Regions from separate parts of the Aromatoleum evansii genome, predicted to be linked through region 1. Evidence: predicted binding sites of a transcription regulator. Region 1 holds the regulator's gene; each other region holds the start of a gene.

Region 1 (6,482 bases):
AATTCCGGTGCAGGCGCCCCTGGCGCTGCGCGATCGTCAGCTCGTCGTCCGGCTTCGCGAAGTGATCCATGCCGATATAGACATAGCCCGCCTCGGTCAGGCGGCGGATCGCCAGCTGCAGGATCTGCAGCTTGGTGTCGGACGTCGGCATGTCGTTGATCGCGATGCGCCGCTGCGGCTTGAACAGACCCGGCAGGTGGGCGTAGCTGTACAGCGAGATGCGATCGGGCGACAGCTCCAGCACCTGCTCGAGCGTGCGGTTGAAGCTGATGATGTTCTGGCGCGGCAGGCCGTAGATCAGGTCCATGCTGATCGACTTGAAGCCGGTGGCACGGGCGGCATCGATCACGAGCTTGGTTTCGTCGTAGCTCTGGATGCGGTTGACCGCCTCCTGCACGTCCTCGTTGAAGTCCTGCACACCGACGCTCATGCGGTTGAAGCCAAGGTCGGCGAGCAGTTTGACCGTGTCGAAATCGACCTTGCGCGGATCGACTTCGATCGAGTATTCGCCGTTCGGCACCAGCGTGAAGCGCTTGCGCACCGAGTCCATGAGCTGGCGCAGCTCGTCGTGCGACAGGAAGGTCGGCGTGCCGCCGCCCAGGTGCAGCTGCGTGACCTGATGGCTTCCGCCCAGCGCGGCTGCCTGCATCTCGATTTCCTTATCGAGATATTTCAGGTACTTGGCCGAGCGCGCATGATCCTTGGTGATGATCTTGTTGCAGGCGCAGTAATAGCAGATCGTGTTACAGAAGGGGATGTGGAAGTATAATGAGAGCGGTTTACTCACGCCGCCCACACCGCGTTGCGCCAGCCAGTCCCGCAATGCACGGGCATCGAACGCTTCGACGAAGCGATCGGCCGTCGGGTAGGACGTGTAACGCGGCCCGTTGATGTCGAACCGACGAATCAACTGCTGGTCGAAAACAAGATCTTTCTGACTGGTCATGGTTGTATCGCTTGAGTGCATTCCGTACGATCTCAAAAAGCCGCAGTTTCGTGGTTGACGTGGATCAACGGTACATTCCGACAGGCGCCTGCCACTTCTCGGTCGATGTAGAAGGAACAATATTATCGTGCAAATGAAGGCGACGGTGCCGATTACAGTTGCGAGTCTGAAGGTCGCATGCTCCCAGTGCAATCTGGTCGAGCTGTGCCTGCCGTTCGGGATGTCGGAATCGGAAATCGACCGTCTCGACGAACTCGTCGGCGCACGTCGCAAGATCAAGCGCCAGCAGCACCTGTATCGCGCGGGCGATCCCTTCGAGGCAATCTACGCGATCCGCGCCGGCTCATTCAAGACCGACGTGCTGCTTGAGGACGGGCGCGAACAGGTCACCGGCTTCCAGATGACCGGGGAGATGCTCGGACTCGACGGCATCAGCACCGAAGCCCATTCCTGCAACGCGATCGCGCTGGAAGACAGCGAGGTGTGCGTCATCGCATACAGCAAGCTCGAGGAGCTTTCGCGCGTGGTCGAGGGGCTGCAGCTGCAGTTCCACAAGGTGATGAGCCGCGAAATCGTGCGCGACCATGGCGTGATGACCCTCCTCGGCTCGATGCGTGCGGAAGAGCGCCTGGCGGCCTTCCTGCTCAACATGTCCCAGCGTTTCACGGCGCGCGGCTTTTCTCCGGCGGAGTTCCACCTGCGCATGACCCGCGAGGAGATCGGCTCCTATCTCGGCCTAAAGCTGGAGACTGTGTCGCGCGCCTTTTCGAAGTTCCAGGACGAAGGGCTGATCGCAGTTCAGCAGAAACACATCCGCATTCTGGACATCGTCGGCCTGAAGCGGCTGATCCAGCACCCCACGCCGCGCCCCTGAAGGGGCTTTCCCTCTTCATACGCCCGTCGCCCTCGGCCGTTATTGACGCCGTCGCGCAGTCATCGTGCCGGACAGGGCGGCGATGTCTTCTTCGGACAGCAGATTGCGCGCAATTGGCAACAGCTCGCCCTCCTCGCGCTGAATGTGGCGGCGATAGGCATCCGCGAACGCGTCGACGTCCGCCGGTGTGAGATCGGTCGCTTCCCCGGCGGCAATGCGCTCAAGACGCGTGCGCATCCGCGCCCAGCCGGCAAAGAGCTTCTGGTGATCCGCCAGGATCCAGTCGATGAGCGTGCCGAGTTCGGCACGCCGGGCCTCATCGGCACGCGCGCGCAGGACGGGGAAAAGGTCGTCCTCCTCGTCCTGATGATGCTTGACGGCAGCGACGTCGAAGTAACGCATCACGTTGGCGGCAGCCTGCTGCGCCTGCTTGTCCGGACCATGCTCCGGCAGCCATGCGGCGAGCCGTGCCAGGGTCGCAAGCTGCGCCTGCAGGCGCTCATGGCAGGCCTCGAGCATCTCGAGAGGCGTCTCGAAACCGGGCGAGGAAGGGATCAGCGAATCGGTCATTGGAACACTCCGGCATACGCGAGGAATCCTGCCGGGTGCTTGCTCAGTGCCACCGACACGATCCATGAAAAAACAAGCAGGGCCGCCAGCAGCGCCATTACCCGGACGCGCATGGTGCGTCCCCAGCGCAGCGCGGTCGCGCCAAGAAGAATATAGACGACAAGCGCGACGACCTTGGCGGTGACCCACGGCGCGACGAAGGGGTAATGGCCGCTCATCGTCGCCAGCGTGATCGCGCTGCCGAGAAACACCGTGTCGATCACATGCGGCAGAGTGCGCGTGACGCGGTGATCCACCAGGGGGCTGCGCAGCAGCATCCACATGCCCTGCAGCAGGAAGCCGCTGATGCTCAGGATCGCACACAGGATGTGCAGGTGCTTGATCGCCGGGTACATGCGCTCAACCCGGACGCCCGTCGCTGCGCGGGCGCCAGTAGATCGGCAGATAGCGCGTTGCCCAGGCGCCGAACACGCCCAGCCAACCGAGCACAGCCAGCAGCATGACGAGCGCCGACCAGCCTGCGGGGACGAGCTCAGCCGTGATCCGCACGACGACGACGAGTTCGAGACCGAGGAAAAGTCCCCAAGTCAGGCGATCTGCTGCGAGCTTGCGACCCGAATGCCCGAGGGTGACCCGCGACACCATCGCCATCAGGACGGACCCGAAGAATCCGACACCCAGCGCATGCAGCGGGGCCATGCCCAGCATGTTGTACCCGAGCAGCGAGGCCGCGCTCTGGATCGCGAAGAGGGTCAGCGCGATTCCCAGCCACAGAAAGCCGATGTGGAGCATCCCCAGCAGGGGCACCTTCATCGCCGGCACCGGCCGCCACTGCCGCGACAGCCACAGGGCCGCGACCGCGGCGGGTGCATCCGCGATCCAGCGCAGCGACAACCATCCCGCGACGTCGAACACGGCATGCATGACGCTGCCCCCGACGACCAGCACCAGAACCCACAGCGGACGCACCATGACGTAGGACGGGATCACGCCGCTGGAAAAGAAGGGCACCATGCGATGGCACACACTGAAGAACACCGGCAACAGCGAGCAGAACACCGCAAGCTCGATCGCAATACGCGCCCAGACCGGATCGCCGCTCAGCGCAAAACCGAGCCAGGCAAGTACGGCAACCATTCCGGCGATCATCGCGTAGCACACCACGCGAGCATGCAGGGCCTCCAGATCGCCATGATGCGCGACCTGCCACAGGATGCGCTGCATCCCGCCCCATCCGGCAAGCACGAGCACCAAGCCCGCCATGGCAACGCCCGGCGCGATCATCCCCACCGTAACGAGGGCCCACCCGGCAGCGAGCAGGCGCCACGACCAGAGCCAGCGCCCCGCCGCAATCTCGTCGTATCCCTGCCAGCGTGGCATGGCGGTGAGGAGAAATCCGAACATGAACAGGGGGAAGACGCCGCCCGTCACGAGCAGGGCGTGCATCCACCCCGGGGGGAACACCCAGCCGATCGCAGGCAGCAGCCCCGCGCGGGCGCCGAGCTCGATGGCCCACAGCGCAAAGCTCACGAGAAGCATCACGGCGCCGGAAAGGAACAGTGTCCTGTGCGGCGCGACAAACAGCATCAAGGAGCCCGAAGCCGGCTTTGCTCGAGCCTGCGCCTTGTCCGTTGTCGCGCCCAACGGAGACAGTCGCCGAGGCACAGGATCGCGGCCCGTATTGGGTTGCGGGTTAGAATGCACGAGTTTCCCCACGGAGTCCGAAATGCCCAACCGTCCAGTCGATATCCCCGCCGCTCTGCGCCAGGTTTCTTTCTTCGGCGAACTGACCGCAGAGGAGATCGACCGTGTCGCCCGCTTCACCCGCGAACGCCATCTCGAGAAGGGCGAAATCCTGTTCCAGCGCGGCGATCCCGTGCACGGCTTCTACTACGTCGTTTCGGGTCAGATGAAGCTCGCCGTGTCGTCCGCGCAGGGCAACGAAAAAGTTGTCGAAATCATCAGCCCCATGCACACCTTCGGCGAGGCCGTGATGTTCCTCAACCGCCCGTACCCGGTGTTCGCCGAAGCCCTCACCACGACGCAGCTGCTGCACATCGGCCAGGCGGTGGTATCGGAACTGATCGACCAGGATCCGGGATTCGCACGCAAACTCCTCGCCGGCATGGCGATCCGCCTGCACGGCATGATCCAGGACGTCGAGACCTACTCCCTGCGCTCGAGCATGCAGCGGGTGATCGGCTACCTGCTGCAGCAGGTCGACGGCGAAAGCGACGGCGCCTGCGACATCGCCCTGCCGACAAGCAAGCAGGTCATCGCCTCGCGGCTCAATCTGACGCCCGAAACGCTGTCGCGGATTTTTCACGACCTGTCCGAAGCCGGACTCATCACGGTACACGGTAAACACATCTCCCTGCTGGACCCCGCCCGCCTGGCCCGCCATCAGGGCTGACCGGCACCGTCTGGCGGGGCTTTCGGGGGATTCTCTGTGCGCAGGCCGCGGGGCACCTTGACAGGGGTCAATCGGGGGTAGCGCCCCCGGCTCAGCCGTCGAGCCGGGATCGGATCAGCGCTCGAGCACGTATTGCCCCGGAGCCCGGGCAATCTCGGGAAAGGCCGCGGACGCGGCAGGGCGGGCGTCGACAAGCTCGCCGCAGCGCGGCTTGAGCCAGGCGACCCAGTCGTTCCACCAGCTGCCCTCATGCTCCTCGGCGTGCTTGCGCCAGTCGTCCGCCTTGTCCGTGCGTCGGGCCGCCGCGACCCAGTACTTGCGCCTGGGCGGATTCACCGGCGGGTTGACGATGCCAAGGATGTGGCCCGAGCTCGACAGCACGAAACGCCGCGGCCCGGTGACGATATTATTGACGCGATACGCCTGCGCCCACGGCGCGATGTGGTCGTCCTCGGCTCCCACGGCATACAGCGGCTGGACGATGCGGGACAGATCGATCGGCTGCCCCGAGATCGTCAGGCCATCCACCTCGATAAGGCGATTCTCGAGATAGAGCTCGCGCAGGTACCACGCATGCATTGCATAGGGCATGCGTGTGGCATCCATGTTCCAGTACAGCACATCGAAGGGCGCGGGCGCCTCGCCGTACAGCCAGCCGTGCACGACGTAGTGCCAGATCAGGCTGTTGGAACGGAGCAGGCGGAAGGCGGACGCCATTTCCTTGCCTTCGAGGAAGCCCTTGCGCGCCATGTTCTCGGAAAGGTAGCGGACGCTCGCCTCATCGATGAATACCTCGATATCCCCGGGCCGATGGAAGTCGACCAGCGTCGTGAACAGCGTCCAGTCGGCCACCGGCACCTCGTTCGGGGGGAAGCGGCGATTCGCCCACGCCATGTACATCGCCAGCGCCGTGCCGCCGATACAGTAGCCGACAGCATGCACCTTGGCTGCGCCGGTGAAGCTGCGCGCCGTTTCGACGATCGCCTGGACGCCCTCCTCCAGATAGGCATCGAAGGTGACGTCGCGCATCGACTGATCGGGGTTCTTCCAGCTCGTGATGAACACGTCCAGGCCCTGATCCAGCAGATAGCGGACCATGCTCTTCTTCGGCGTCAGATCGAGAATGTAGAACTTGTTGATCCATGGCGTGACGATCACGACTGGCTCGGCATGCACCTTCGGCTGCGTCGGCGCGTAGTGGATCACCTCCAGCAGCTGATTGCGGAACACGACCGTTCCCGCGGTCGTGCCCAGCGTGACCCCCACCTTGAAATCGCCCGGGCTGCTCAGGCGGATTTCGCCCGCCTCGAGGTCCGCGAGCATGTTGCGTACGCCTTCGGCGAGGCTCTCGCCCTTCGTCTCCATGGCCTTGCGGATGGCGACCGGATTGGTCCAGAAGAAATTGGTCGGCGCAACCGCGTTCAACCACTTCCGCCACCAGAACGCGGCCCGACGGCGCTCCTTGCTCGAGAGCCCCGGCGTGTCGAAGAGCATGTCCTGCATGTGGTGCGTGAACGCGAGGTACCACTCCTTGGTCAGATCCCAAGTTGCGGAATCGGTCCACACCGGATCGGCAAACCGCTCATCGTCAGCATTGGGAACGACAGGATCCTTGCTGGCCAGCCCCATCGCACGGCAGGCGGAATGCCATTGCAGGCGCCACAGGTCGCTCGAGAGCT
Region 2 (6,482 bases), 1.1 Mb from region 1:
CCGCCGCCGCCGCCCGGCGTGCGCTGACGCGCGTCGCGGCGGTGATCGTCCGGCCTGCGTTCAATACTTCACGCCACGCCGGCGTGACGGCTCGCTATGCTGGACCTCCTCTCGCCCTGACGGCGACCGCGTCGGGGCGACCAGCGCCGTACGCGCGGCCATTCCGGGTGCGGCCGCGCCGATCGACGATTTCGTGCCGTAACCCTGCGGTGCGACCGTAGCGGAGGACCGCCATGTCAGATGAGTCGAATTCCCGCGCTGCCGGGCCGGCCGGCCCCTGGCTCCGGCTGAGGAAGTCCGCCGGCCGGCTGCAGGACTGGTTCGCGATCCAGTCCGCACCGGTCAAGTTCCTGGTCGTGGCAATCGCGCTGCTGATTCCCCTCACCGGCATCTACTCCCTGATGCTGGCGCAGAAGCGCGCCGTGCTGGCAGAGGAGGTCAAGGCGATGGCGGTCGCCCGCGGGGCGGGGGTGTGGGCCTTCGACGAGAGCGTGCCGGTGGTGCTCGGCAGCGGTTCGGTGCTCGGTTTCCTCGATACCAACCCGGTCGAACGTGTCACGGTGATCTACGAGCCGCTGATGTGGAACCTGTCCGAGCGCATCATCCTCGTGCAGTCGCAGGGGCAGCAGCACGCCTATTATCCGAGCGACCTGGAGACGAAGATCTTCGCCGACAAGGCGGTGTCCGCGCCGTGGTCGGCCCGGCTCGCCTTCGTGCCTCGCGCCGAACTCGGCGAGAACGCCTTGAAGGTGTTCGAGCGCCTCGACCAGCGCTTCGCCAACGGTCGCCCCCGTTCGGCCGACGACGGCTGGCGCTCCGCGGTGAGCGGGGTGTTGTCGACGGCGCTGATGCTGGGCCTGCTGGCCTTCCTGTTCATGCAACTGCGCGGGCAGTTCAAGGCGCTGAAGTTCATCGAGCCCGGACACATACGCGGCTCCATCGACGAACTCGTCGGCATGGACGACATCAAGGCCGAGGTCGCGCAGATCAAGGACCAGTACGAACGGCGCGCGCTGTACGCCGAATACGGCATCCGCAAGCCCTTCAACGTGATGTTCAGCGGCCCGGCCGGCACCGGCAAGACCAAGCTCGCGAGCTATCTCGCGAAGGAGCTGAACCTGCCCATCCTGTTCCACTCCGCCGCGAACCTCGAGACCGGCTATGTTGCAGGCGGCGCGAACACCCTCAACCGCATCGTGTCGATGGCGAAGCGGCGCAAGCGCTGCATCGTGTTTCTCGACGAGGCGCAGGATCTCTTCATGAAGCGCGGCGGACGGCGCAAGTTCGACGACGATACCGCCAATACGCTGCTTGCCGTGCTCGACGGCGTGCGCAGCAAGGACGAGGCCGAGATCATCTGGATCGTGGCGAGCAACTTCAACAGCCAGACCATGCAGATGGACGAGGCGATGCTGCGCCGCTTCCAGATGAAGGTCGATTTCCGCCTGCCCAACCGCGAGGAGCGGCTCGCGATCATCCTGCACTACCTCGCCCAGCGCGCCGACAAGGTGCTGCCCGGCCTCGACCTGAGCCACCTCGTCGGCGTCACCGAAGGGCGCAGCCCCGCGGACCTCGAGACGATCGTGAACCAGGCCGGCATCACCGCCGTGCAGGCGGGCGAGATGATAGGCGCCGACACCCTGATGCAGGCTGCGGAGCGCGTGCTGGTCGGCAACGTGAACTCCAGCACCACCGACGAACGCGAGCGCGACCGCCGCATCATCGCCGTGCACGAGTGGGGCCACTTCCTCGTCGATCTGCAGCGCGAGCGCGAGCTCACGCACGACGACTGGGACCGCATCCTCGCCGACATGAAGACCATCAAGATCTCGCTGAAGGCCATCCCGCGCAGCAACGCGCTCGGCTTCGTCTTCCACAAGCAGGGCACCAACCTGCTCAAGACCAAGGGCGACATCGAGCACGACGTGCGTGTGCTGCTCGGTGGCATGGCCAACGAGGAGCTCTTCTTCGGCGAGGACGGCACCACCAACGGCGCCCACAACGACATCACCCGCGTCACCCAGCTCCTGCATCACGCCGTCGGCGAGATGGGCATGTACCGCAAGACGCGCCTCAACTTCGGCGCCCTCGCGAACGACGGCCAGGGGCCGAGCCGCGCCCTCGACGAGGAAACGCGCGCCATCATGGAGGCGCAGAGCGAGCGCCTGTATGGCGAGACCAAGGCGGTGCTGGCCGAGCTCAAGCCGCTTACGGAGCATCTGGCCGGAAAGCTGATGGAGGCCGGCGAGATGGGGCTGGAAGACGCGCTCGCCGAGATCCGGCGCTTCGAGGCGGAGAATTTGGCGTCGGACCGTAGCGTGGGCTGGAGCGCGTTGAAGGCCGCAGGGTGAGGCCGGCGGATCGGTCCGCACCGCGTGCTCAAGGGGCCAGACGCAGCTCCCAGATTCCCGCCGGCGGCGTGTTGCGCCAGATCACCGATGTCCGCTTCCAGCGCAGGTGGCGCGGCGCCGCGAAGGGCGCACGCGGATGGTAGGTGAACTGCACCAGCTTGCGTTCCGGGCTGTGCGCGAGGAAGCGGCACAGGCTGTGAGCGGTCTCGGACGCAACATGCGCGGGAAGCGAACGGAAAGGCAGGCTGGAAACGAGGACGATCCGGCCGGGGCGATCGAACAGCGAATCGACTACCTGCCGTGCCGTCGCCTCGCGCACGTCCATCGACGGATAACGATGGCGCAGGCGCTGCGCGAGGGCGGCCTGCAGTTCGACCGCGATCAGCGGCACGCCGGGCAGCCTGGTCAGCAGCGCGTCGGTCACCGGGCCGGTACCTGCGCCCAGTTCAACCACGAGGTCCGCACCGTCCGCGGCACTCGCCAGCGCGTTCGCGAGCGCGCGCGACGACGGCAGCAGCGTGCCGGTCGAGCCCGGATTGCGCAGCATCGCGACCAGCAGTTGCAGGTGTGCGGAAGGGGTGGCGAGGCGGAACATGGATGCCATCTTAGTCAGGCCCTCCTGTCCGTTGGTGGATGCGTGCGTGTGGAGTTGTAACGGCGAGCGGCGACGACGCCTGCCGCGCACGCGTGAATCGCGACAACTCCTGTGCTGCAGTGTAGTACCGAAGGAAGATGAAGGCGGGCTGTCTCGTGCCCCCGGTCGCCGTCAGCGACTCGCCGGGTCGGCAGGTTTCTTCGGTTCTTCCGGGGCGTCCAACCCCCAGTCGCCGTATTCGTACCAGTCTTCGCCGAGCATCTCGGCCGGGTGCAGGGTGCGACCGGAGCCGTTGCCGCAGGCGAGCGAGTCGGCCGGGCAGTACTTGTCGCAGCCCCAGCAGATCCGTTCGGGGTGCTTGGGGTGCAGGGGAAACTTCTTGGCCATGTCGGGGAGCCTCGTGACCGCTTGGTGTGCGGATTCTGTGAATTTCCGACTATTTTACTCGGTCATGGCCGGCGGGCTTTGACGTCCGTCAAAACGATTCCGTGCGGCTGCATCGGGGGCGCGGGCGGCGTATAGTCGCGTCTCCGCGAGAAATCCCCGCAACGACCCCTCATCGATCCTTCCGCGCCCGCGTCCGCCGCTCCGCCCGGAGCGCTGCCGCACGGCGCCATCGCCGCCGACCCAAGATGTCACTGCCCCGCTTCGATCCCGCCGAATACGCCATCCAGCTCGCCGACAAGGCAGCACGCTTTGCCAGCGACTTCGCGCCGCTGGGGGTGCCCGCGCCGGAACTGTTCGCGTCCGAGCCCCTGCATTACCGCCTGCGCGCCGAGTTCCGCATGTGGCACCACGGCGACGGCCTGGTCGACTACGCCATGTTCGCCCCGGACGACCCGAAGACGCCGGTGCTGCTCGACGATTTCCCCGCCGCCGCGGCGCCGATCTGCGCGCTGATGCCGCGCCTGCGCGACGCACTGCGCGCGAACGGGGTGCTGCGGAAGAAGATCTTCCAGGTCGAGTTCCTCGCGACGCTGAGCGGCGAACTGATGGTGAGCCTGGTCTATCACCGCGCGCTCGACGCGGACTGGGAAGCGGCCGCGCGTGAGCTTGCGACCGGGCTGGGCGTGCAGGTCATCGGTCGCAGCCGCAAGCAGAAGATCGTGCTCGAGCGCGACTGGCTGCTGGAGGAGTTCGAGGTCGATGGCCGGCCCCTGCGCTACCAGCAGATCGAAGGCAGCTTCACGCAGCCCAACGGCGGCGTGAACCGCCAGATGCTTGGCTGGGCGCGGCGTCAGGTCGCCGGTGTGGGCGGCGACCTGCTGGAACTCTACTGCGGCAACGGCAACTTCACGATGGCGCTGGCGCCGCTCTTCGACCGCGTGCTCGCGACCGAGGTCAGCAAGTCCTCGGTGCGCGCCGCGCACTACAACATCGAGGCGAACGGCGTCGACAACATCACGATGGTGCGCATGTCGAGCGACGAGATCAGCGACGCCTTCGCCGGCGGGCGCGAATACCGCCGCATGAAGGACGTCGAGCTCGCCGGCTACCATTTCTCGACGCTGTTTGTGGATCCCCCGCGCAGCGGCCTCGACGACGCTACCGTCAAGCTCGCACGCGGTTTCGACCGCATCCTGTACATCTCCTGCAACCCCCTCACGCTGCGCGACAACGTCGCCGCGCTCGCCGACACCCACGAAATCTCCTCGGCGGCGGTGTTCGATCAGTTCCCCTACACCCACCACTTGGAGGCCGGCCTGCTGCTGACGCGGCGCGGCCTGTCCGGCTGAGGGCTCAGCGGCCGCGCGTCGTCGCCCGCGCCTGCGACGGCGGATCGGGCCGGTCGGCGTCCTGCAGCGGATAGGAATCGGCAAAGTAGGCCGGCCCCTTCATGATCAGCACGATCACGGCGCCGATCGCAAGTATGGCAACGGTGCTGAAGGTCAGGCCCAGGATGCTGAGGCCGATGATGTCGGCGGTGGTGATACTCGCCGTAGGATCCGGGCCGATGCCGGCCCACGCCATCAGGCGGGCGAGCGCTGGCGCCAGGGCGGCGATCAGCGTGCCGCCTGCCAGCACAAAGGGGAGCCGTACGAGCAGGCTGCGTTCGAACGCCGTCGAGACGGCGTTCCTGTCGGGGGATGCGGGGGAGTTCATGGCGACTCCTTTTGTTCTGGTCGAGGTTTGACGCTTTCGGGCGCGGATGATTCCGTGCAATATCTTTCGTTTTGCAACCTGCGGGGTTCACTCGACGGTCGATAGCAAGCTTAAGCCGACTCAGGGGATACGTCAGAAATCTTTGATTTTTCTACGATGGTCCATCTGGAATAAAATCGAAAAGCACAGGTTTGCCAGTCTTGCGCTCAACCTGCCATACAAGATAGATATTAAGATAGATGCCAGAAACCAGCTTCGAAATACCCCACAAGGAAATCGGCAACCCGAGAAAAGTCAATAGAAGCAGGACAGCCTCAGCGCCACCGGCTGCATCAGCAATCCTGGAAGTCGCATAACCTGCGCTGGTCAGCGGGGCCAACGCCATAACTATTTTTGCTCCGTGACTGTTCCATAGGCGGCCGAGCATTGTGTTGCTGCTAATCGAAGGTGTTTCGAGATCCGTTTTTCGTTCCCACCGCAACGTAACGTGATCGGTAGATTCAGCGAATTCACGTTCTATGTAACGCTTCTTTACGACTCGTCGGCGTGTTCCGTTGAGGTCGATCCAACTCCACAATCCACCCGCAAAGAAAATTACAGTCCATTGCAGTAGCCGGACTTCTAACGGTTGCGGAATCAGGATGAAGTACGCAAAACCCATAAACCCAAAGAGGGCGAGAACTGGCGTCGCACTTGCAAAGCCGATAGCAATTGCCCACGTGAGTGCTCGACGAATTCTTAATTTAACGTGGCTAATGGCGAGAAAGGAAACTCCTCCTGCAATTCCAGATGCGGCGAAAATGGTCGGGGCGTCGCTTGCGATTCCGAGGCTATCCTGAATTGCCCAAGCGCCAAACGCGGAAAATAGACCAAGAAATATCCAGCTCCATGCGAAAATTTTGCACCGATCGGCATCGAACGCTTGTCGACGATGAGATACGTTACTCATTGTGCCCCCTGCGACAGCATCTCATGGACCGATGACTGGTAATTTGAGTAATCGTTTGGAAATTTTTTGTCGAGATGTGCAGCTGAATTCCGAGCCGTTTCGGCGATAGTTGTTGTGATTCCAAATTTTGAGTCGAGCCATGCGAGTCCATAGCCTACAAGAACTGCTGCGGCAATTGCTCCAACCACCACGACCGCACCTAAAATAGCCCCACCCGTCAGGGTCAATATAATTGACGTCGCCACCGAACCAATCCACGCGCCCAGCGCAGCCCAAGCAACATCGGTAAAAATTTTTGCACCAAGATCGAAGAAATCCCGTTTAGGTCGGCCCGTATTGGGATTGCGCGCTTCATAATCGGAAAGCCATTCAGCTACGTCTAGGCTGATGGTGAATACCACGGCCCAACCGGCGGCGCCTTTGAAACTGCCTTTGGATGCGTCCCATGCGGCTTTGTGTGCCCCTTTCAGCGTTCCTGCGCCGG
Region 3 (6,482 bases), 2.6 Mb from region 1:
GCGGCGTGATCAGGCCCACCTCGACCACCATCAGCGCGAGGATGCCGAACCAGATCGCCTTGTCCGTCTGGTCGAGGCCCCAGAAATCCAGGCCCATGATCATCGGGAAGAAGATCGGGATGGTCAGCAGGATCATCGACAGGCTGTCCATCACGCAGCCGAGGAAGACGTAGATCGTGATGATCGCGAACAGCACCACCAGCGGCGGCAGGCCCGACTGGGCGACCCACGCGGCGAGCTCGGCCGGCATCTGCGTGAGGGCGAGGAAGACGTTGAGCACGTCCGCGCCGAGCAGGATCAGGAAGATCATCGCCGTCGCCTCGGCGGCGCCGTAGAGGGCCTCCATCAGCCCGGCGAAGCGCATTCCCTTCGCCACGGCGAGGATGCCTGCGGCGATCGTCCCGACCGAGGCCGCCTCGGTCGGCGTGAAGAAGCCGCCGTAGATGCCGCCGATCACGACGACGAAGATCGCCAGCACCGGCCAGACGTCGATCAGTGCCCGGAGGCGGACGCTCCACGGCTTGCGCTCGCCCGCAGGGCCGGCATCGGGCACGGCGCGGCAGTACAGCGCGATCACGAGCATATAGCCGATCGCGGCGAGGATGCCCGGCAGGAAGGCGGCGGCGAAGAGCTTGGAAATGTTCTGCTCGGTGAGGATCGCATAGATCACCAGCACCACCGACGGCGGAATCAGGATGCCCAGCGTCCCGCCGGCCGCCAGCGCCGCCGTGGACAGCGCGGGCGAATAGTTCAGTCGCCGCAGCTCCGGCAGCGCCACCTGCCCCATCGTCGCCGCCGTCGCGAGCGAGGAGCCGCAGATCGCACCGAAGCCCGCGCACGCGCCGACCGCCGCCATCGCGACGCCGCCGCGGTAATGGCCGATCAGCGACTCGGCCGCGCCGAACAAGGCCTTCGACAAGCCGCCGCGCGACGCGAAACCGCCCATCAGCAGGAAGAGCGGCACCACGGACAGGTCGTAGATCGAGTAGCGCCCGTAGGCCGCGGTCTTGAGGTAACTCAGCAGCGGATCCCATCCCGCCAGCGTGACGTAGCCGGCCATGCCGGTGAGCAGCATCGAGATCGCGATGGGCACGCGCAGCGCCAGAAGCACTATCAGGATGCCGAAGAAGATTCCGCCGATCGCGATGCCGCTCATGCGCCTTCTCCCCGGAATTTCGAGCGCGCCGTATAGAGGGCCGTCGCCGCCAGCAGCAGGAAGGACGGGGTCATGCAGGCGTAGGCGTACCAGATCGGCACGCCGAGCAGCATCGAGGTCTCGCCGCTGTCCTTCAGCCCGACGGTGCCGATCGCCATGCGCCAGGCGACGAGTCCCGCACAGGCGGCCAGCAGCAGCGCCCCGACACCGTCCAGGCGTGCGCGCCAGCGCGGCGACACGCCGGTGGTGAAGAAGTCGACCAGCACATGGCTGCCGCGCATCTGCCCCCACGGCAGGAAGGCTGTGACCGCGATCGCCGAGCCGATCTGGACGAGCTCGAAGTCACCCAGCAGGGCCGTGCCCACGAACACCCGGCTGCCGATGCTGGCGACGGACATCACCGCCACCGACAGCAGGACCAGGCCACCCGCGCCCGCGAACGCCCGCGACAGGAAGAACAAGGCGCGCCCGACCGGATCCGGCGGCGCGCAAATCGGTGTTGCGATGGGTTCCGACATGTGCGGGCACTCCCGTGAGATGGGGCGCCGGACGGCAGCCCGGATCGGCTGCCGTCGAACGACGCCCGGAAACGTGCGTGCGGCGGATGACGCCCGCAGGCGCATCCGCCCTGCTCGGCACTCAGAGCGGGTCGTATTTCCCGACCAGCGTCTGCGCGCTCTTCAGCAGCGCCTTGCCGTCGTAGCCCTTGCCCGAAACCTCCGAGACCCACGAGTCGTACACCACTTGCCCCGCCTTTTCCCATGCCTGGAGCTCGACTGCCGGGACGACGTTGAACTGGTTGCCACGGTCGGAGGCGAGCTTGCGCGCGTTGGCCGCCGACTCGTCCCACACCTTGCCGACCCAGGCCGACGCCTCGGCACCGCCGTTGGCATCGATCACCGCCTTCAGGTCCGCAGGCAGCGACTGGTACTTCGCCTTGTTCATCGCAAAGATGAAGGCCGTCGTGTACAGCGCGCGGGCCTTCGCATCGCCCTCGCTGTGGTACTTCACGAGCTCCTGCGCCTTCACCGCCGGCACCACTTCCCACGGCAGCATCGCGCCGTCGATCACCCCCTTTGACAGCGCCTCCGACACCTGCGGCACGGGCATGCCGACCGGTGTCGCACCCAAGGCGGCAAGGAACTTGTTGGTCTGGCGCGTCGGCGCCCGCAGCTTCAGTCCGCGGAAGTTCGCCTGCTTCGTGATCGGCCCCTTCACCAGATGCAACTGCCCCGCGTCATGCACATGGAACAGGATCGGATGCACGTCCTTGAACTCGCTCTGGTCGAGCTTGTTCTCGTGCACGTACTCCCACAGCGCGCGGCTCGACGCCTCCGCCTTGTTGATCATGAAAGGCAGCTCGAACACCTCGACGGCCGGGAAGCGCCCCGCGCTATAGCCGGGCAGGGTCCACACGATGTCGGCGACACCGTCGCGCACCTGGTCGATCAGCTGCGGCGGCGTGCCGCCGAGCTGCATCGCCGGGTAGATCTGGCATTTCAAGCGCCCCGCGGATTCCTTGTTGATCTTGTCGCACCACGGCGTGATGAACTTCGCGTGCGCCGTCGAGCCCGGCGGCAGGAAATGCGCGACCTTCAGCGTCACCTCCTGCGCGCCGGCCACGCCACACACCGCCGCCAGCAGCCCGCCAGCGAGAACCCCGAAAATCCTTCTTGCCTTCCCGATACGTGTGCTCATTTGTCTCCTCCTCCTGCTGCGTCTGTCGGCAACTGGTTGTTGCGCACAATAGGTCCGTGGCGACAGGCCCACAATACGCCGGGGGAACTTTCTCCACCTGTTTTGATGGATGTCAAATTATCTTGCAGTGCACTAAAATTCCGCACGCGGCAATTTCCCGACCCCGGCCGAAGCGCATCCTGCACCACGCCTCGCAACCGCTCCGAATCCACCACAGATCCCCGTCCGTCGCGCCCCGCGATCCGGCGTACGCTGCATTCTCCTGCGAAGAAATCGCCCCCTTTTTGTTTGACTTCAAACTGTTTTACAGCCACACTACATCCAGCCAACAGGAAAACAGGAGACAGTTATGGGGATCAGGGACAAGGTCGAACAACTGTGTGCACGCCTGCACGACACGCCGCAGTACGATACTCAGGGTGCCGTGCTGTTCGTCGACCTCGAAAAGCGCGAAACGCAGCGCAAGTACCTGCCGCTCGAAGTGCTGCGCACCTACCTCGGCGGACGCGGCGCCAATATGTACCTGTTGTACAACCTGCTGCAGGACGGCCGCGAAGCCCTCGACCCCGAGATCCCCCTGATCTTCGGCGCCGGCACCCTCACCGGCGACATGCCGGCCGCCACCCGCGGCAATTTCACCAGCCGCTCGCCCGAGAGCGACGCGATCCTCGACACAAATGGCGGCGACTACTTCCCGTCCTTCGTCAAACGCCACGGCTACGACCACATCGTGCTGTACGGCCTGGCCCCGCAATGGACGTTGCTGCGCATCGCGCATGAGGAAGTGCAGTTCATCGACGCGACACCCTATGTCGGCCTCGACAACCTCGACCTGCCCGGCGCGATCGAACGCGACTTCGAATGCACCGAGCGCAAGGACATGGCCCTCGCCCGCATCACCACCGCGGGGGAGAACCTCGCGCTGTGCAGCGGCATCATGGGCGGCATCAAGGCGATCTGGGCGCGTGGCGGCGGCGGCGCGAAGATGGGTTCGCTGCGCTTGAAGGCCATCATGGTGCACGGCAAGCCGGACGAAGCGCCGAAAGTGGCCGAGCTCAAAGCGCACAACAAGGTGATCGGCAAGAAGATCACCTCGACCTCGGTGATCAAGAACGCCCTCAAGCAGGTCGGCACGCCCTTCCTGTACAAGCCCTCGCGCGTGCTGGGCGCGCTCGGTACGCTGAACAACCAGAAGACGGATTGGCACCCGACGCTCGACGCGGACAACTTCGACCCCTACCGCCCCGGCATGGACGGCTGCTTCAAGTGCCCGGTGCATTGCCGCAACCTCAACGACATGACCCCCGAGGGCAAGGGCGGCTGGGGCTCGGCCGCGCTCAAGGGCCTGAAGGGCAACGCCAGCTACGACAAGGCCCAGGCCGACGTCGAGCACGGCAAGCAGCGCACCTACAACGGCATCCATGGTGACGGCAAGTTCGACCAGTACGACAAGGGCGACGGTCCCGAGTACGTCACCGTGGGCAAGTTCGGCCCGATGATCGGCCTGAAGGAGCCGGAGCACATCCTGCGCCTCAACAACATCCTCAACGACCTCGGCCTCGATTCGGCCTCGACCGGCAGCGCGATCGCATGGGCGATGGAGCTGTGGCAGCGCGGCATCATCGACGCGAGCCACACCGGCGGGCTGGACCTGTCCTGGGGCAACTACGAGACGGTCGAGAAACTGCTGTTCATGACCGCGAAGCGCGAAGGCTTCGGCGACACCATCGCCGACTCCACCCGCGCAGTCGAGCGCGGCAAGTACCCGGCCGCAGCCCTCGACTACCGCATGGCGGTGAAGGGCCTGTTCCAGTCGGACCCGCACGACGCCCGCATCCTCAAGGCCTTCGCGCTGGGCCTGTCAGTCGCCACGCGCGGCATGGACCACCTCAGGAACCGCGTCACGCTGGAGATCAACGCCCGCATCAACGACGACGCCCCGTTCAAGACCGAACTCTACGGCGGCACCGTCGCCGCCGAGCCGAACCGCTACGACGGCAAGGAATTCGCGGTGCGCCGCTGCGAGAACACCTTCGCCGTCGGCGACTCGGTGGGCATGTGCCGTTTCAACACCAAGCTGTTCAACTCCCCGACCACCCCCGACTGCGGCGACTTCGCGACCCAGCTGACGACCGCCACCGCGCACGAATTCACCGGCGAGCAGCTCAACGAGATCGGCCGCAACATCACCGGCCTGGAGCGCCTGATCAACTTCCGCCTCGGCCTGCGCGCCAAGGACGACACCCTGCCGAAGCGCTGGTTCGAGGAAGAGATCGAGGTCGGCCCCTTCAAGGGCGAGAAGGTCGATCGCAAGGAATTCGAGGCGATGAAGGCGCGCTTCTATGAAGTCACCGGCCTCAATGCCGAAGGCGTGCCCAAGGCGGACTGGCACGAACGGTTGGCGAGCGCGACCACCGGCTTCGCGGTGAGGGTGGAGCTGCCGCAGGTGCTGCCCGGCGCCCCGGAAAAGACGATCGTGATCGACGAACCGGTCGCCAACGTCGTCGCGCTGCGCGACGCACTGGCCCGCCGCCTGCCCGAAGCCCGCGAGGCGCTCGACGACCACTCGTGGAACATCGCGGTCAACGGTCACATGGTGCTGGCAGGCGAGCGCGACACTGCCCTGCACCACGGTGATCGGGTTGCCTTCGTGCCGATCATCGCCGGAGGCTGAGCGGGGAACACGGACGGGGAACCCTTCCCCCGTCCGCGCAGGACGAAATTAGAACGGCGGACGATCCTCTCGTCCGCCGTTTTGTCGTTTGCGCGCCTTCTCCGCGCGTCCCGCCTACTGCCAGCCCCCGCCCAGCGCCTTGTACAGCGCGATGCGATTGGCGGCATCGGACTGGCGCACCGCGATCAGGTCCAGCTCCGCCGCGTACAGGCTGCGCTGCGCATCCAGCAGCCCGAAATAACTGTCGACGCCCGCCTTGTAGCGCGCCTCGGACAGCTTGAAGCTCGCCTCGGTCGCCTCCACCAGCCTGCGCCGCGCGTCGAGCTGCTCGGCCAGCGTCGCGCGGTCGGCCAGCGCATCGGCGACTTCGCGGAACGCCGACTGGATCGCCTTCTCGTACTGCGCCACCGCGATCTCGCGCTGCACCTTCGTCACCTCGAGGTTCGCCGTGAGCCGTCCCGCCTCGAAGATCGGCAGCGAGATCTGCGGCACGAAACTCCACGTCCCCGACCCCGCCTCGAACAGCCCGTCGAGCGTGCTGCTCGCCGTGCCCGCCGCGGCGGTCAGCGTGATGCGCGGGAAGAAGGCGGCGCGCGCCGCGCCGATGCTGGCGTTCGCCGCACGCAGCTGGCGCTCCGTCTGCAGGATGTCCGGACGGCGCGTCAGTACCTCCGAGGGCACGCCCGCCGGCAGCTCGGCCACCGCCGTGATCGACTCCGCGAACGCCTGCGGCAGCAACGCGGACGGAACGTCCGTACCGACGACCAGAGCCAGCGCATTGCGGTCCTGCGCGACGAGCGCGGCGTAGCGGGCCGCATCGGCACGCGCCCCTTCGAGCAGCGTCTGCGCCTGGCGCAGATCCAGCGCCGAGGTCGCCCCCACGTCGAAGCTGCGCTTCGTCAGCTCATAGGACTTCTGCCGCGTCGCGAGCGTGTTGTTCGCCAAGGTCTGCCG

The links. The regulator FNR, encoded in region 1, switches genes on or off when oxygen is low (the NO sensors DNR and NnrR bind a similar motif). The targets are predictions, from matches to a motif close to TTGANCTAGNTCAA.
Region 2: a site for FNR is predicted at 3,412-3,425, ahead of U5817_RS00855 (DUF3079 domain-containing protein). Genes of this name have one in related genera too.
Region 3: a site for FNR is predicted at 2,957-2,970, ahead of U5817_RS18095 (aldehyde ferredoxin oxidoreductase C-terminal domain-containing protein). Genes of this name have one in related genera too.

Annotation. Positions count from the first base shown of each region.
Region 1 covers NZ_CP141259.1:1,246,260-1,252,741, reverse strand. Annotated here, with positions in the region: gene hemN (oxygen-independent coproporphyrinogen III oxidase) at 1-946, opposite strand, end outside; gene fnr (fumarate/nitrate reduction transcriptional regulator Fnr) at 1,080-1,820, shown strand; gene U5817_RS05665 (hemerythrin domain-containing protein) at 1,860-2,390, opposite strand; gene U5817_RS05660 (SirB2 family protein) at 2,387-2,785, opposite strand; gene U5817_RS05655 (NnrS family protein) at 2,790-3,929, opposite strand; gene U5817_RS05650 (Crp/Fnr family transcriptional regulator) at 4,117-4,803, shown strand; gene U5817_RS05645 (PHA/PHB synthase family protein) at 4,918-6,482, opposite strand, start outside.
Region 2 covers NZ_CP141259.1:194,754-201,235, forward strand. Annotated here, with positions in the region: gene U5817_RS00840 (glycine zipper family protein) at 1-27, shown strand, start outside; gene U5817_RS00845 (AAA family ATPase) at 234-2,351, shown strand; gene U5817_RS00850 (class I SAM-dependent methyltransferase) at 2,380-2,955, opposite strand; gene U5817_RS00855 (DUF3079 domain-containing protein) at 3,118-3,333, opposite strand; gene trmA (tRNA (uridine(54)-C5)-methyltransferase TrmA) at 3,579-4,682, shown strand; gene U5817_RS00865 (hypothetical protein) at 4,687-5,049, opposite strand; gene U5817_RS00870 (hypothetical protein) at 5,201-5,998, opposite strand; gene U5817_RS00875 (hypothetical protein) at 5,995-6,482, opposite strand, start outside.
Region 3 covers NZ_CP141259.1:3,860,940-3,867,421, forward strand. Annotated here, with positions in the region: gene U5817_RS18080 (TRAP transporter large permease) at 1-1,156, opposite strand, end outside; gene U5817_RS18085 (TRAP transporter small permease) at 1,153-1,674, opposite strand; gene U5817_RS18090 (TRAP transporter substrate-binding protein) at 1,796-2,854, opposite strand; gene U5817_RS18095 (aldehyde ferredoxin oxidoreductase C-terminal domain-containing protein) at 3,204-5,528, shown strand; gene adeC (AdeC/AdeK/OprM family multidrug efflux complex outer membrane factor) at 5,643-6,482, opposite strand, start outside.